Regions from separate parts of the Streptomyces sp. NPDC008137 genome, predicted to be linked through region 2. Evidence: riboswitches for the same ligand, from Rfam matches in the RefSeq annotation. Region 2 holds a riboswitch; the other holds the start of a gene.
The links. A riboswitch is a leader RNA that binds a small molecule or an ion and turns the genes downstream of it on or off. The one in region 2 is predicted to bind cobalamin.
Positions count from the first base shown of each region.

Region 1: it holds a riboswitch for cobalamin, as region 2 does, so the genes downstream of both, metE (5-methyltetrahydropteroyltriglutamate--homocysteine S-methyltransferase) here and ACFZBT_RS25810 (ABC transporter substrate-binding protein) in region 2, are expected to answer to the same signal.

Region 1 is NZ_JBIBHN010000021.1:78,561-85,961, reverse strand. Features, by position in the region: gene ACFZBT_RS28075 (energy-coupling factor ABC transporter permease) at 1-28, shown strand, start outside; gene ACFZBT_RS28070 (energy-coupling factor ABC transporter substrate-binding protein) at 25-369, shown strand; gene cbiQ (cobalt ECF transporter T component CbiQ) at 375-1,124, shown strand; gene ACFZBT_RS28060 (ATP-binding cassette domain-containing protein) at 1,121-1,972, shown strand; cobalamin riboswitch at 2,000-2,221, shown strand; gene metE (5-methyltetrahydropteroyltriglutamate--homocysteine S-methyltransferase) at 2,387-4,720, shown strand; gene ACFZBT_RS28050 (FAD-binding dehydrogenase) at 4,767-6,560, opposite strand; gene ACFZBT_RS28045 (maleylpyruvate isomerase N-terminal domain-containing protein) at 6,756-7,401, shown strand, end outside.
Region 2 is NZ_JBIBHN010000018.1:90,688-98,088, forward strand. Features, by position in the region: gene ACFZBT_RS25780 (MFS transporter) at 1-1,060, shown strand, start outside; gene ACFZBT_RS25785 (YigZ family protein) at 1,205-1,831, opposite strand; gene ACFZBT_RS25790 (histidine phosphatase family protein) at 1,880-2,425, opposite strand; gene ACFZBT_RS25795 (hypothetical protein) at 2,422-3,174, opposite strand; gene ACFZBT_RS25800 (ATP-binding cassette domain-containing protein) at 3,287-4,102, opposite strand; gene ACFZBT_RS25805 (iron chelate uptake ABC transporter family permease subunit) at 4,099-5,064, opposite strand; gene ACFZBT_RS25810 (ABC transporter substrate-binding protein) at 5,109-6,068, opposite strand; cobalamin riboswitch at 6,195-6,385, opposite strand; gene ACFZBT_RS25815 (CoA-binding protein) at 6,467-6,874, shown strand; gene ACFZBT_RS25820 (4-hydroxybenzoate 3-monooxygenase) at 6,911-7,401, shown strand, end outside.

The DNA of each region.
Region 1 (7,401 bases), on a different contig from region 2:
GACCGAGACCGAGGCGGTGGCCCGATGAAGAAGAACACGAGGATCAACCTCCTGCTGCTGCTCGCCGTGGCGCTCCTCGCGGTGCTGCCGCTCGCCCTCGGCCTGGGCGACGACAAGGAGGAGCCGTTCGCGGGCGCCGACGCCCAGGCGGAGACGGCGATCACCGAGATCGACCCGGACTACAAGCCCTGGTTCTCGCCGCTGTACGAGCCGCCGTCGGGTGAGATCGAGTCGGCGCTTTTCGCCCTCCAGGCAGCGATCGGCGCCGGTGTCCTCGCCTACTACTTCGGCCTGCGCCGAGGCCGGCGGCAGGGTGAGCAGCAGGCCCTGGAGCGGGCCGCCGAGGAGTCCACGGCCGAAAGAGCCTGAGCCGCGTGCTGCCGATCGACGCGGCGGCGCACAGCAGTCGCTGGCGCCGCCGCCATCCCGTGGACAAGGCCGTGCTCGGTCTGGGACTCACCGTGCTGGCCATCTCGCTGCCGCCCTGGCCGGGCGCGGCCCTGGTGCTGGTGACGGCCGTGTCCCTGCTGCTGGGACCGGCCGGTGTGCCCGGCCGGAAGCTGTGGCGGGCCTACCGCGTGCCGCTGGGCTTCTGCGTGACCGGAGCGGTCACGCTGCTGGTCCAGGTCGGCGGGCCGGGAGGGTTCGTCTCCTTCGCGGACGACGGACCTCTGCGGGCCGGGGAGCTGCTGCTGCGCACCTCGGCGGCCTCCCTGGGAGTGCTGCTGTTCGCCTTCACCACGCCCATGTCCGACCTGCTGCCCCGCCTGGTCCGGGCCGGTGTCCCGGCGCCGGTCGTCGATGTCGCGCTCGTGACGTACCGGATGAGCTTCCTGCTGCTGGACTCCGTGCGCCGGATCCGCGACGCGCAGGCCGCCCGGCTCGGGCACACCACGCGGGCCGCCGCCTGGCGTTCGCTGGGCGGGCTCGGCGCCACCGCTTTCGTACGGGCCTTCGACCGGGCTGCCCGCCTCCAAGCCGGTCTCGCCGGGCGCGGCTACGACGGGACCCTGCGGGTCCTGGTGCCCGAGGCCCGTGTCTCCGTCCGCTTCACGGCCGCCAGTTGCGCGCTCCTCGCGGCGCTGGCCGCCCTCACCTTCGTACTGGAAAGGCCGCCGGCATGAGCGAGCCCGCCCTCGTCGCCCTGCGGGGCGCGTCCTTCGCCTACGAGGACGGCCCGGCCGTGCTCAGCGGCCTCGACTTCGACATCCGCGCGGGGCGGGCGCTCGCGCTGCTCGGCCGCAACGGCAGCGGCAAGACCACGCTGATGCGGCTGCTCAGCGGCGGGCTGCGGCCGCACGAGGGGCGATTGACGGTCGACGGGCAGCCGGTGACGTACGACCGCAAGGGCCTGACCCGGCTGCGGACGACCGTCCAGCTCGTGGTGCAGGACCCGGACGACCAGCTGTTCGCGGCGTCCGTCGAGCAGGACGTGTCGTTCGGGCCGCTGAACCTCGGGCTGTCCGACACGGAGGTACGGGCACGGGTGGCGGAGGCGCTCGCCGCCCTGGACATCACCGCCCTGGCCGGCCGGCCCACTCATCTGCTCTCCTACGGGCAGCGCAAACGGACCGCCATCGCGGGCGCGGTCGCCATGCGTCCCCGGGTGCTCGTCCTCGACGAGCCGACGGCCGGACTCGACCCCGACGGCCAGGAACGGCTCCTGGCCACGCTGGACGAGCTGCGTGCGAACGGCACCACGGTGGTGATGGCTACGCACGACGTCGACCTCGCCCTGCGCTGGGCCGACGACGCGGCGCTCCTCACCCCGGACGGTGTGCACCTCGCTCCCGCGCCGACGGCACTGGCCCGGACCGATCTCCTCCGGCAGGCGGGACTGCGGTTGCCGTGGGGTGCCGCGGCCGCGGATCTCCTGCGCGCACAGGGGCTGTTGACCGGGTCGGCGCCCGGCCCGCGCACCCCGGACGAGCTGGCCGCGCTGGCGGCGGGGCGGCCGGTGAGCGGCGGCTGAGGGTCGCTTCCGCGGCCATCCCGTGTATAGGCTGGCGGTGCAGCTGGTTCGCCCCGTCCGCCAGACGGGATGCGTCGCAAGAGGGAACCCGGTGGGAATCCGGGACTGCCCCGCAGCGGTGAGCGGGAACGACCGCCGTCATACGCACTGGGCCCACGCAGGGCCCGGGAAGCGACGGCCAGTAGGTGTTCTCACATGGTGAGAGCGTGCCCGCGAGTCCGAAGACCTGCCAACTGCCCGCGCGCGGACGGTTCGTGCGCGGACATTCCGGTGACCTCGAGGGCGGGTCGGCGTACATACCAGGCGGACGACCGCGCTGTGCCGCGCGAGGTCGTCTCCGTCCGGTTCGTCACCCCTTCGCGCTCTCGTCCCGTCGCCGGGATCTCAGGGATTCGTCTCGCGAAGGAGATCTCCGTGACCACCAAGTCCGCAGCCGCGGCAGCACGGGCCACCGTGTACGGCTACCCCCGCCAGGGACAGAACCGGGAACTGAAGAAGGCGATCGAGGGCTACTGGAAGGGCCGCGTCACCGCCGACGCCCTCCGGGCCACCGCCTGCGACCTGCGCGCCTCGAACTGGCGGCAGCTGGCCGACGCCGGCATCGACGAGATCCCGACGGGCGACTTCTCGCTCTACGACCACGTCCTGGACACCACCGTCATGGTCGGCGCGATCCCCGGCCGCCACCGGGACTCCGTCGAGGCGGACGCCCTCGACGGCTACTTCGCCATGGCGCGTGGCACGCAGGACGTGGCGCCGCTGGAGATGACCAAGTGGTTCGACACGAACTACCACTACCTGGTGCCCGAACTGGGTCCGGACACGGTCTTCACCGCCGACTCGGCGAAGCAGGTCGCCGAGCTGCGCGAGGCGCTGGCGCTCGGCCATACCGCGCGCCCCGTCCTCGTCGGCCCCGTCACGTACCTGCTCCTGGCCAAGCCCGCCCCGGGGGTGCCCGCGGACTTCGAGCCGCTCACGCTCCTGGACCGGCTGCTGCCCGTGTACGCCGAGATCCTCGCCGACCTGCGCGCGGCGGGCGCCGAGTGGGTGCAGCTGGACGAGCCGGCCCTGGTCCAGGACCGGACCCCGGCCGAGCTGAACGCCGCCGAGCGCGCCTACCGCGACCTCGGCGCCCTCACCGACCGGTCGAAGCTCCTGGTCGCCTCGTACTTCGACCGGCTCGGGAACGCCCTGCCGGTGCTGGCGAAGGCGCCGGTCGAAGGGCTCGCGCTGGACTTCACGGAGTCGGCGGCGGCCAACCTCGACGATCTGGCCGCGGTGGGCGGTCTGCCGGGCAAGCGGCTGGTCGCCGGTGTCGTCAACGGCCGCAACATCTGGATCAACGACCTGGCGGCCTCGCTCTCCCGGCTCGGCACGCTCCTCGGCCTCGCCGACCGGGTCGACGTCTCGGCCTCCTGCTCCCTGCTGCACGTGCCGCTGGACACGGCGGCGGAGCGGGACATCGAGCCGCAGGTGCTGCGCTGGCTCGCCTTCGCGCGGCAGAAGACCGCCGAGATCGTCACCCTGGCGCGCGGTCTCGCGCAGGGTACGGACACGATCGGCGCGCAACTCGCCGCGAACCGGGCCGACCTGTCCTCCCGGGCGAACTCCCCGATCACCCGCGACCCGGCGGTCCGCGCCCGCACGGGCGCGGTGTCCGAGGCGGACGCCCACCGCTCGCTGCCGTACACCGAGCGGACCGCCGCGCAGCGCGCCCGGCTCGGTCTGCCGCTGCTGCCGACCACCACGATCGGCTCCTTCCCGCAGACAGGTGAGGTGCGCGGCGCCCGCGCGGACCTGCGCGCCGGCCGGATCGACACGGCCGGATACGAGGAGCGCATCAAGGCCGAGATCCAGGAGGTGATCTCCTTCCAGGAGAAGGCCGGTCTGGACGTCCTGGTGCACGGCGAGGCCGAACGCAACGACATGGTCCAGTACTTCGCGGAGCAGCTCACCGGCTACCTCGCCACGCGGCACGGCTGGGTCCAGTCCTACGGCACCCGCTACGTCCGCCCGCCGATCCTGGCCGGCGACATCTCGCGCCCCGAGCCGATGACCGTACGCTGGACGAGGTACGCGCAGTCCCTCACGGACCGTCCGGTCAAGGGCATGCTCACCGGCCCGGTCACCATGCTCGCCTGGTCCTTCGTCCGTGACGACCAGCCGCTCGCCGAGACGGCCCGTCAGGTCGCCCTGGCCCTGCGCGACGAGGTGGGAGACCTGGAGGCGGCCGGGACGCCGGTCATCCAGGTCGACGAGCCCGCCCTGCGCGAGACCCTGCCGCTGCGTGCCGCCGACCGGCCGGCGTATCTGGGGTGGGCCACGGAGGCCTTCCGGCTCAGCACGGGCGGTGTGCGGCCGGACACGCAGATCCACACCCACATGTGCTACGCCGAGTTCGGCGACATCGTGCGGGCCATCGACGACCTCGACGCGGACGTCATCAGCCTGGAGGCCGCGCGCTCCCACATGCAGGTCGCCCGCGAACTCGCCTCGCACGGCTATCCGCGTGAGGCGGGGCCGGGTGTCTACGACATCCACTCGCCGCGGGTTCCCGCCGCACAGGAGGCCGCCGAACTGCTGCGCACCGGCCTGAAAGCGATCCCCGCCGAGCGGCTGTGGGTCAACCCGGACTGCGGCCTGAAGACCCGCGGCTGGACCGAGACCCGCGCATCCCTGGAGAACCTGGTCTCGGCGGCCCGGACCGTCCGGGCCGAACTGGACGCGGAGCGGCCCGGAGCGGCCTGACGCTCCAGGCCGGGGGCGGGCGGAGCATGGCCCGCCCCCGGTCGGGTCAGGCCGCCGTCGCGGCCGCCGCCGCCCGGCCCGCCGCGCGGCCCGAGAACAGGCAGCCGCCCAGGAAGGTGCCTTCGAGGGAGCGGTAGCCGTGGACGCCCCCGCCGCCGAAGCCGGCGACCTCACCGGCCGCGTACAGCCCGCTGATCGGCTTGCCGGAGGCGTTCAGGACACGGCCGGAGAGGTCGGTCTGGAGGCCGCCGAGGGTCTTGCGGGTGAGGATGTTGAGGCGTACGGCGATCAGCGGTCCGGCGGACGTGTCCAGGATCCGGTGGGCGGAGGCGGTGCGGCTGAGGGTGTCGCCGGGATAGGCGAGGGCGTTGCGGATGCCCATGACCTGGGCGTCCTTGGTGTACGGGTTGGCGATCTCGCGGTCGCGGGCCTCGATCTGCCGCCGCAGGCCGGCCAGGTCGATCAGGTCGTCCCCCGTCAGTTTGTTCATACCGGCGACCAGTTCGGGCAGGGTCTCGGCGACGACGAAGTCCTCGCCCTTCTCCTTGAACCGCTCGATCGGCTCGGGGGTCTGCCAGACGCGCGACAGCAGCTTCCAGACGTTCTTCTCGGTGAGGTCCGGGTTCTGCTCCGAGCCGGAGAGCGCGAACTCCTTGGCGATGATCTTCTGGGTCGTGACGAACCAGGAGTAGTCGTATCCCGTGTCGGTGATCGACTTGAGGGTGTGAAGTGTGTCGTAGCCCGGGATGTCGGGGCTGGAGAAGCGCTTGCCCGTGGCGTCGAACCACATGGAGGACGGGCCGGGCAGGATGCGGATGCCGTGGTCGGGCCAGATCGGGTCGTAGTTCTTCAGGCCCTCGGTGTAGTGCCACATGCGGTCGGGGTTGACGATCCGTCCGCCCGCCTTCTCGGTGATCGCGAGCATCCGGCCGTCCACGTGCGCGGGCACGCCCGTGATCATGGACTTCGGGGCCGTACCGAGGCGCGCGGGCCAGTTCTGCCGGACGAGGTCGTGGTTGGCTCCGATGCCGCCCGAGGTGACGATCACGACGGGGGCGTTCAGTTCGAAGTCGCCGACGACCTTGCGGGAGCTGGGCTTGCCGCGTGCCGCGCTGCTGGGCTCCAGGACCTTTCCGCGTACGCCGGTGACGGCACCGTTCGTGACGATCAGGTCGTCCACGCGGTGGCGGAACCTGAACGTCACCTTGCCGTCCTCCACGGCCTCCCGCACCTTCTTCTCGAAGGGCTCGACCACGGCGGGTCCGGTGCCCCAGGTGACGTGGAAACGGGGTACGGAGTTGCCGTGCCCGTCCGCGAGGCCGCCGCCGCGCTCGGCCCAGCCGACGATCGGGAACCACTGCATCCCGAGCCCCGCGAGCCAGGAGTGCTTCTCCCCCGAGGCGAAGTCGACGTACGCCTCGGCCCACTTGTGGGCCCAGTGGTCCTGGCCCGACGGGTCGGTGATGCCGCGGTCGAAGCCGGCCGTGCCCAGCCAGTCCTGCCAGGCCAGTTCCCGCGAGTCCTTGATGCCCATGAGCCGCTGCTCGGGGGAATCGACGAAGAACAGCCCGCCGAAGGACCAGAAGGCCTGTCCGCCCAGACTGGCCTCCGGCTCCTGGTCGAGCAGCAGCACCTTGCGTCCGGCGGCGGCCAGTTCGGCGGTGGCGACGAGCCCGGCGAGGCCGTGGCCGATGACGATGGCGTCCGCGTCCGACGATCCGGCTCCGGCCGCGAAGGCCGGGAACGCCGACTGCGCGAGCGCGGCACCGGCGAGCACACCGCCAGCGACGGTCAGGGCACGGCGGCGGGTGAACGCGGCGGGTGCTGACGGGTGTTCCATGGGCCGCCTTCCGGAGGAGGTGCGCAGGGGTCGGGAGAGGCCCCTGGGGCGACCAGGGGTGTTACCGACGGTAGCCCAGGAGTTCTCGGGGCCACCAGAGTCCTGCGCCGGGGAACTCACGGGCACTGTCCGGCAGTTGGCCGGGCGGGCGAAATGTGCTTGTCCGTCCTCGCGGCACGGCACTACGGTGCCGAGGTGGATCTCTTCTCACGCTCCTGGACGGCGTTGCGCGAGGCGGTCGCCGGTCTGGCCGACGAGGACTTCGACCGGCCGTCCGGCTGCACCGGCTGGCTGGTGCGGGACCTGGTGTGCCATCTCGTCATCGACGCCCAGGACGTCCTGATCACTCTCGCCACCCCTTCTGACCGGGAGCAGACCCGTGACGCGGTGACCTACTGGGAGGTCGCCGGCACGCCACCGACCGGTGACGACCCGCTCGACGCGCTGACCGTCCGGCTCGCCGCCGCGTACGAGGATCCGCACCTGCTCACCTTGCACCTGGACGACGTCGGGTCCGCCGCCGGCCGCGCCGCCCGGCTCGCCGACCCGGCCGGCCGGGTCGGCACCCGCGACGAGGTCCTCACCGTGGCGGACTATCTCTCGGCGTACGTCCTGGAGTGGACGCTGCACCACCTCGACCTGATCGCGCACCTGCCGGACGCGGCACAGCCGCCGGCGGAGGGGCTCAGCCGCTCCCGCGAGCTGCTGGAGCGGATCGCGGGGAGCGCGTTCCCCTCGTCTTTCCACGACCGGGACGCGCTGCTGGTGGGCACCGGGAGGCGGGCACCCACGGAGGCGGAGCGGGCCGAACTCGGCGAGCAGGCCTCGGAACTGCCGCTCC
Region 2 (7,401 bases):
CATGATCTTCTTGATCAACGTGCCGATCGGCGCGGCGATCCTGTGCGCGGCCGTACCCGCCGTCACCGAGAGCCGCAGCGCCGACCTGCCGCGACTGGACATCGCGGGCGCCGTCTTCACCGCCGTGCTGCTGCCGCTCGTGCTCATCCCGCTGATCCTCGGCGGTGAGCACGGCTGGCCTTGGTGGACGTACGGCTGCTTCGCGCTCAGCGCGGCCGGTGCCGTGGCCTTCCTTCGCTGGGAGCGCCGGACGGAGGACCGGGGCAACGACCCGCTGCTGCCGAGCCGGCTGCTGCGGGCCAAGGGCTTCCCGCTGAGCATGGGCACCGTGCTGCTGTTCTTCTCCGGCAACGCCGGCCTGTTCCTGGTCCTCACCTACCACCTCCAGTCGGGCCTCCGGCTGACGCCGCTGGCCGCGAGCATGGTCTTCGTGCCGCTCGGCCTCGGCTTCATCGCCGCCTCGACGGCCTGCCGCAGGCTCGCCGCCCGGTTCGGCATCGGGGTGTCGGTGGCGGGAGGCCTCGTCATGGCGGTCTCGCTCGCGGCCGTGCCCGCCGCCACCGGCCTGGACGGCACCAGCCAGGCGATCGGGCTCGCCGCGGTGATGGGGGTCTCCGGATTCGGGCAGGGCCTGGTCGTCGCACCCCTGGTGGACACCGTCCTCTCCCGGGTCCACCCGGACGACGCCGGCGCCGGATCGGGTGTGCTGAACACCGTGACCCAGGCGGGCATGGCCCTCGGTGTAGCGGTCATCGGGGCCCTGTACCGCGGCTTCCTGGGTTCCAATCCACAAGCGCCGGGTCCGGACACCGGCATCGCCGACTTCGCGGAGGCCTTCGACCTCACCGCGTACGTCCTCGCGGCACTCGCGGTGGGCACCGCGCTGCTCGCCGTGCGGCTGGGCCGCGTCCCCGCCGGCGCACAAGCCGCGGCGGGGACGGATGCCGAGGGCGTCCGGGTCCGGGACGACCGCCCAGCCGTGCTTCCGGACGAGCCCGAGGGCGCTGACGGGCGGGGCGGCGACAGCGACGCGGGCCGCGTCCGCCGCACGGACCGGTAGCCCACCCGCGGCAGGCGGCCCGGCGTTCACCGCACCGTCCCTCGCCGGTCCGGCCGAGGCGGCGGAGCGCGTCCCCGGGCGCGACGGCCCGGCGGTGCTCCGCGGGCCGTCGCGCCGGCCGCCGGGCCGGCGGCCGGCCGCGCGTCAGGCGTCGCCGTACGCCTCCCCGCCCGGTTCGAACCCGGCGGTCCCGGCGGTCGTGTCGGCGAGCCAGGTCCGGAAGGCGTCCACCTCGGCGTCCGGGAGGGCGAGTTCGATCGTGACCGCCTCGCCGTAACGCACGTCCCGCACCTCGCGGCCGGTGGTGCGCAGGTCGTTCTCCACTTTGCCCGCCCGCTGGTGGTCGACGGTGACGGTGGCCAGGCGGAACCTGCGGCGGGTGCGGGTGCCGAGGGTGTCCAGGGCCTCGCCGACCGCTCCGCCGTAGGCCCGGATGAGGCCGCCGGCGCCGAGCTTGACCCCGCCGAAGTAGCGGGTGACGACGGCGACGACGTACCGCATGTCGCGGCGCAGCAGCATCTGGAGCATGGGGACGCCGGCGGTGCCGCCGGGTTCGCCGTCGTCGCTCGCCTTCTGGACCGAGGCGTCGGCGCCGATGACGTAGGCCCAGCAGTTGTGGTTGGCGCCGGTGTGCTCCTTGCGGACCGCGGCGATGAAGTCCTGGGCCTCCTGCTCGGTGGCGGCCGGGGCGAGGGCGCACAGGAAGCGGGAGCGGTTGACCTCGGTCTCGTGCACGCCCGCGCGGGCGACCGTGCGGTATTCGTCCTGCATCCGGCCAGCCTATGCGGGCGCCCGGCAGCGGCCCGGACCGGTCCGCGGCTACTTCTCCTTCCGGCCCCGGGGCACGATCACGGACGTGAGCAGCGCGGTGCCAGGGGTGAGGGACCGCCAGGTCGTGCCTCGCCAGGACAGGACGGCGATCGCCGAGGTGGGGAACTTCGTGCGGACCCGCTCCAGGGTGTCGTCGAGGCCGTCGGCGGCGAGCGCCAGGACCAGTTCCTCCAGTCCGGGGTTGTGCCCGATCAGCAGCAGTGTCTCCACCTCCGCGGGCACCTCGTGCACGACGGCCAGCAGGCCGGAGGGGCCCGCGGCGTACAGCCGCCGGTCGTGGCGTACCGGCGGGGGTGTTCCCCACTGGCCGGCGGCCAGGTCCCAGGTCCGGCGCGCGCGTACGGCGGTGGAGCACAGCGCGAGGTCCGGCAGGCAGTCGGCCTCGGCCAGGGCGCGCCCGGCAGCGGGGGCGTCCCGGCGGCCTCGCGGGGCGAGGTGGCGTTCGTGGTCGGCGACGTCCACGGGCCAGGCGGACTTGGCGTGCCGCATGACGACCAGGCGGCGCAGTGGGCCGGTTCCGGCGCGCTCGATCATGACGGGGATCCCAGGTCGCGGGTGAGGTCGAGGCCGAGGAGCCGGTCGGCGTACGCGTACGTCTCGAAGCGCGCGCCGTCGGGCAGCTCCGGGTCGGTCTCGACGTGGTGCAGGACGTCCAGTACCCGGGACATGTCCAGATCATCCTCCCAGGCGTCGCGCAATCGCCCGCGCACCTCGTCGGGGACGGGCCGCGAGGGCCGCCGGGCCCAGCGGGCGACCGCACCGCGCCAGTGGGCGAGGGTGCCCCGGGCCTCGTCGAACGCGGCCGCGTCCAGCCGGGCGGGGGCGCTGTGGTGCCGGGCGAGGAGGGCGAGACGCAGGACACCGGGGTCGATGCCGGTGCCGTCCGGTGTGCCCGGGTTGCCGGGATGCGCGGGGGCACCGTCGATGTGCGCGGGGGCGACATCGATCCGCACACCACCGGTCGCCACCCCGCCCTCGACGGCCACATGGACGACCTGGGCCTCGCCCAGCCCGGCACTCACGTCGGGGCTGTCCTCGAACGGCCGGATGCCGAGGGCGGTGGCCTCCGCCCGCAGCTCGGCCTGTCGGCGTCCTCCGGTCAGCAGCGCCCACACCGGGGTGCCGCCGAGTTCCAGGGCCCGGACGAGCAGGTCCGCGACGAGCAGCACCCGCAGGTTCGTGGTGTCGGAGCCGGGCGCGTGCACCTCGACACGCGTCAGGCCCCGGCGGGCCGGGGCGGCGTCGACCGGCTCGCCGGTACGGGCGTCGATGATGCGCAGCACGAGCCGAGCGTAGGCGTGCGGGCGGGCACACGCAGGCAGGTTTGGCGATTTCCGGCCACCGTGGCGGGAATCGCCCCACCAATGGCGTGCCCGCCACGCGGGCCGAACGGCCTCAGGCCAGCGTGCCCAGGAACCGCACGTGAGGCCGCTGTTCGGGCCCTTCACGGCTGACGGCGGCCCGCACCCCGTACACCTCCGCGATGAGCTCTTCGGTCAGGACGTCCCCCGGGGCGCCGCCCGCGACGACCGTCCCCCCGCGCAGGACGACGACCCGGTCGCAGTACATCGCCGCGAGGTTGAGGTCGTGCAGCGCGACGACGGTGGTGACCGGCAGGCCGGTCACCAGGGCGAGCAGGTCCAGCTGGTGGTGGATGTCGAGGTGGTTGGTGGGCTCGTCCAGGAGGAGCTCCCGGGGTTCCTGCGCGAGCGCGCGGGCGATCTGCACCCGCTGGCGTTCGCCGCCCGAGAGGGTGTGCCAGGGCTGGCAGGCCCGGGCGGCGAGGCCGGTGCGCTCCAGGGCGGCGTGGATCGCCCGCTCGTCGTCCGCCGAGGCGGGTGTCCAGGCCCGGCGGTGCGGGATCCGGCCCAGCCGTACGACGTCCAGCACCGTCAGCTCGACCTGGGTGTCGGCCTGTTGCTCGACCGTGGCGAGGCGGCGGGCGACGGTACGGCGGGGCAGATCGCCCAGCGGGGTGCCGTCGAGGGTGACGATTCCGGCGGTGGGTGTGAGCAGCCCGGCGAGCAGCCGCAGCAGTGTGGACTTGCCGGAGCCGTTGGGGCCGAGGACTCCGACGGTGGAGCCGGGTTCGGGCGCGAGGACGACGCCGTCGAGGATGAGGCGCCCGTCGGTACGGCGGCTGACCCGGTCCGCCCGGAGCCCGGCAGCCCGCACCGGCGTTTCCGTCTCGCTGACGTGTGTCCCGGTCACCGCACCCTCCGCGTCCGGTAGAGCACCGCCACGAACGCCGGCACCCCGATCAGCGATGTCACGACCCCCACGGGCACCTCCTGCGGATCCAGGACCGTCCGGGCCAGGGTGTCGACCCAGACCAGGAACACCGCGCCGGCGAGGGCGGTGACCGGCAGCAGCCGGGCGTGCCCGGGTCCGGCCAGGGCCCGGGCGGCGTGCGGCAGGACCAGCCCGACGAAGCCGATCGCCCCGGCCGAGCTGACCAGGGCGGCCGTGAGCAGGGCGGTGACGCACAGCAGCACCAGGCGGGTGCGGGCCACCGACACCCCGAGCGCGGCCGCCGCGTCCTGCCCGAAGGCGAAGGCGTCGAGCGTACGGGCGTACGACAGGCACACCACCAGCGCCACGGCCAGGACGGCGAAGCACAGCCACACGTCGGTCCAGCCGGCCCCGCCGAGCGAGCCCAGGAGCCAGAACAGCACGCCCCGGGTCGTCTCGGCGTCGGCGGCGGTCAGCACCACGAAGGAGGTGAGGGCGGAGAAGAGCTGCATGGCGGCGACGCCCGCGAGGACGACCCGGTCGGTGGTGTCGCCGAGGGTGTGGCTGAGCAGCAGGACCAGCGCGAAGGAGACCAGTGCGCCGAGGAACGCGCCGGCGGACACCGAGACGACACCGCCGCCCACGCCCAGCACGACGATGACGACCGCGCCGGTGGAGGCGCCCGAGGACACCCCGAGCACGAACGGGTCGGCGAGGGGGTTGCGCAGCAGCGACTGCATCACGGCCCCGCACACGGCGAGGCCGGCCCCGCACACGGCCGCGAGCAGGGTGCGCGGCAGCCGCAGCTGCCAGACGATGCCGTCCCGGATCGGCGTCAGGTCGGAGCTGCCCATCCCGAGGTGGGAGGCGACGACGGACCAGACGTCCCCGACCCGGATGTCGGCCGGTCCGATGGTGATCGCCAGGGCCACGGAGACCATCAGCAGCAGGGCGCCCGCGACACCGAGCGCCGGTCCGCGCACGGTCACTTCACGAGCCCGAACTCACGCAGTCCGGCCGCGACCTTCTCCACACCCTCGACCGTGCGGATGGTCGGGTTCATGGCCTGCCCGCTGAGCAGCACGTACCGCTTGTTCTTGACTGCGTCCATGTTCTTGGTGGCCGGATTGGACTCCAGGAAGGCGATCTTGCGCTTCGCCGACTCGGCGGTCTCCGAGTCGCGGGTCAGATCGCCGATGACGAGGACGTCGGGGTTGCGGTCGGCGACCGTCTCCCAGTTGACCTGCGGCCACTCCTCGTGCGTGTCGTCGAAGACGTTCTTGGCACCGAGGGCGCGGGTCAAGATGCCGGGCGCTCCGCAGCAGCCGGCCAGGTAGGGCGATTCGGAGTTGGCGAACCAGTACATCAGGGAGACGTCGGAGGCGTCGACGCCCCGCGTGGCCTTCTTCATCCGCTGCTGGAGGGAGGCCACGAGCTTGTCGCCGCGGTCCTTCACTCCGAACACGGTCGCGAGGTCCCGCACCTCGCCGTAGACGGCGTCGATGTCCAGCGGCTTGTCGCGCTTGCCGTCGCCGCCGCCCGAGTTGTCCTTGCCGGCGCAGTCGGACGGGGAGACATACGTGGGCACGCCGAGCTTCTCGAACTGCTCGCGGGTGGCGACGCCGCCCTTGCCGAGGGTGGAGACGAAGGACGCGGCGACGAAGTCGGGCTCGGAGTCCAGGACCCGTTCGAAGGAGGGGTTGTTCTCGGCGATGCGCGGCACCTTGGCGTTGGCCCTCTCCAGCCCCTTCATCACGGGGTCGGTCCAGGTGGCCGTGCCCGCTATCCGGTCGGCGAGACGGAGGGAGAGCAGGATCTCGGTGGTGCCCTGGTTGAGGGAGACGGCGTGCTTGGGCGCCTTGTCGACTCGAACCTTCCGGCCGCAGTTGTCGAGCGTGACGGCGGCCTTCGTGGTGGTGGGCTTCGAGTCCCCGCAGCCGGTCATGAGCAGGGAGCAGGCCGCGAGCAGGACGGCGGCACGGGCGGGTCGGGCGAGGGGCAAGGAAACCAGTCCTCAGACGTCGAGGGCCCGATCGCGGAGCCCGGTCGTACGGTGCTCCCCCACCGCCGGCCGGCCGCGGGGGCCGCCAGCAGGTCTTCGGACTCGGGTTCACCCGGTGCGGGGCGCCTTCCCGAACGCCATGCGTGCCGTTCAGTGGCCGAGACCCCGCCCGTCCCCCTCACCGCTGCGCGTCAGTTCCGGATTCGCACCGGATTCCCTGACCCACGTACATGGGTTCGACTGGCCTCGGCAAGCTATCACGGCGGGCATCGGGGAATCACCGCGCGCCCCGCGTCGTTGCCCGGACAGCAGCTCTTCCGCGACTCCCGAGGAGGCCGCCGGTGTACGGCGACGACGCAACGGTCCGCAGGATCCTCACCGAGCTCGGCGACACCTGGGCCGTGGTGGGCCTGTCGTCGAACCGGCAGCGCGCGGCGTACGGCGTCGCCGCCGTGCTCCAGCGGTACGGCAAGCGTGTCGTGCCCGTGCACCCCAAGGCGGAGACCGTGCACGGCGAGCAGGGGTACGCGAGTCTGGCGGACATCCCCTTCGACGTGGACGTGGTGGACGTGTTCGTGAACAGCGACCTCGCCGGAGCGGTCGCGGACGAGGCGGTCGCCAAGGGCGCGGGGGCGGTGTGGTTCCAGCTCGGCGTCGTCGACGCGGCGGCGTACGACCGCACCCGGGCCGCCGGCCTGGAGATGGTGATGGACCGCTGCCCGGCGATCGAGATCCCGCGGGTCGGGTGAGGGTCACGCCCGTCGCGCCCCCTCCATAATGAGCGCATGACCCACGCCTTGCCGCCCGCGGACACAGGCTCCCCCGGACGTTTCCCGGTCGTCGTCGTGGGCGCCGGTCCCGCCGGGCTGACCGTCGGCAACATCCTGCGGGCCGCCTCCGTGGACTGCCTGGTGCTGGAGACCGAGACCCGGGAGTTCATCGAACAGCGGCCCCGGGCCGGGGTCATCGAGGAGTGGGCCGTACGCGGCCTGGAGAAGCGGGGCCTCGCCCGGAACCTGCTGGACCGCGCGGAGCTGCACACCGCGTGCGAGTTCCGCTTCGAGGGGGAGCGGTACCGGTTCCACTACGGCGATATGACGGGCAGTCACCACTTCGTCTACCCGCAGCCGTTGCTGGTGACGGACCTGGTGCGCGAGTACGCCGACGTGCGCGGCGGGGAGATCCGCTTCGGGGTCCGGGACGTGGAGCTGCACGACCTCGACACCGACCGGCCCTCCGTGTCGTACACGTGCCCGGAGACGGGTGAACGGCACGT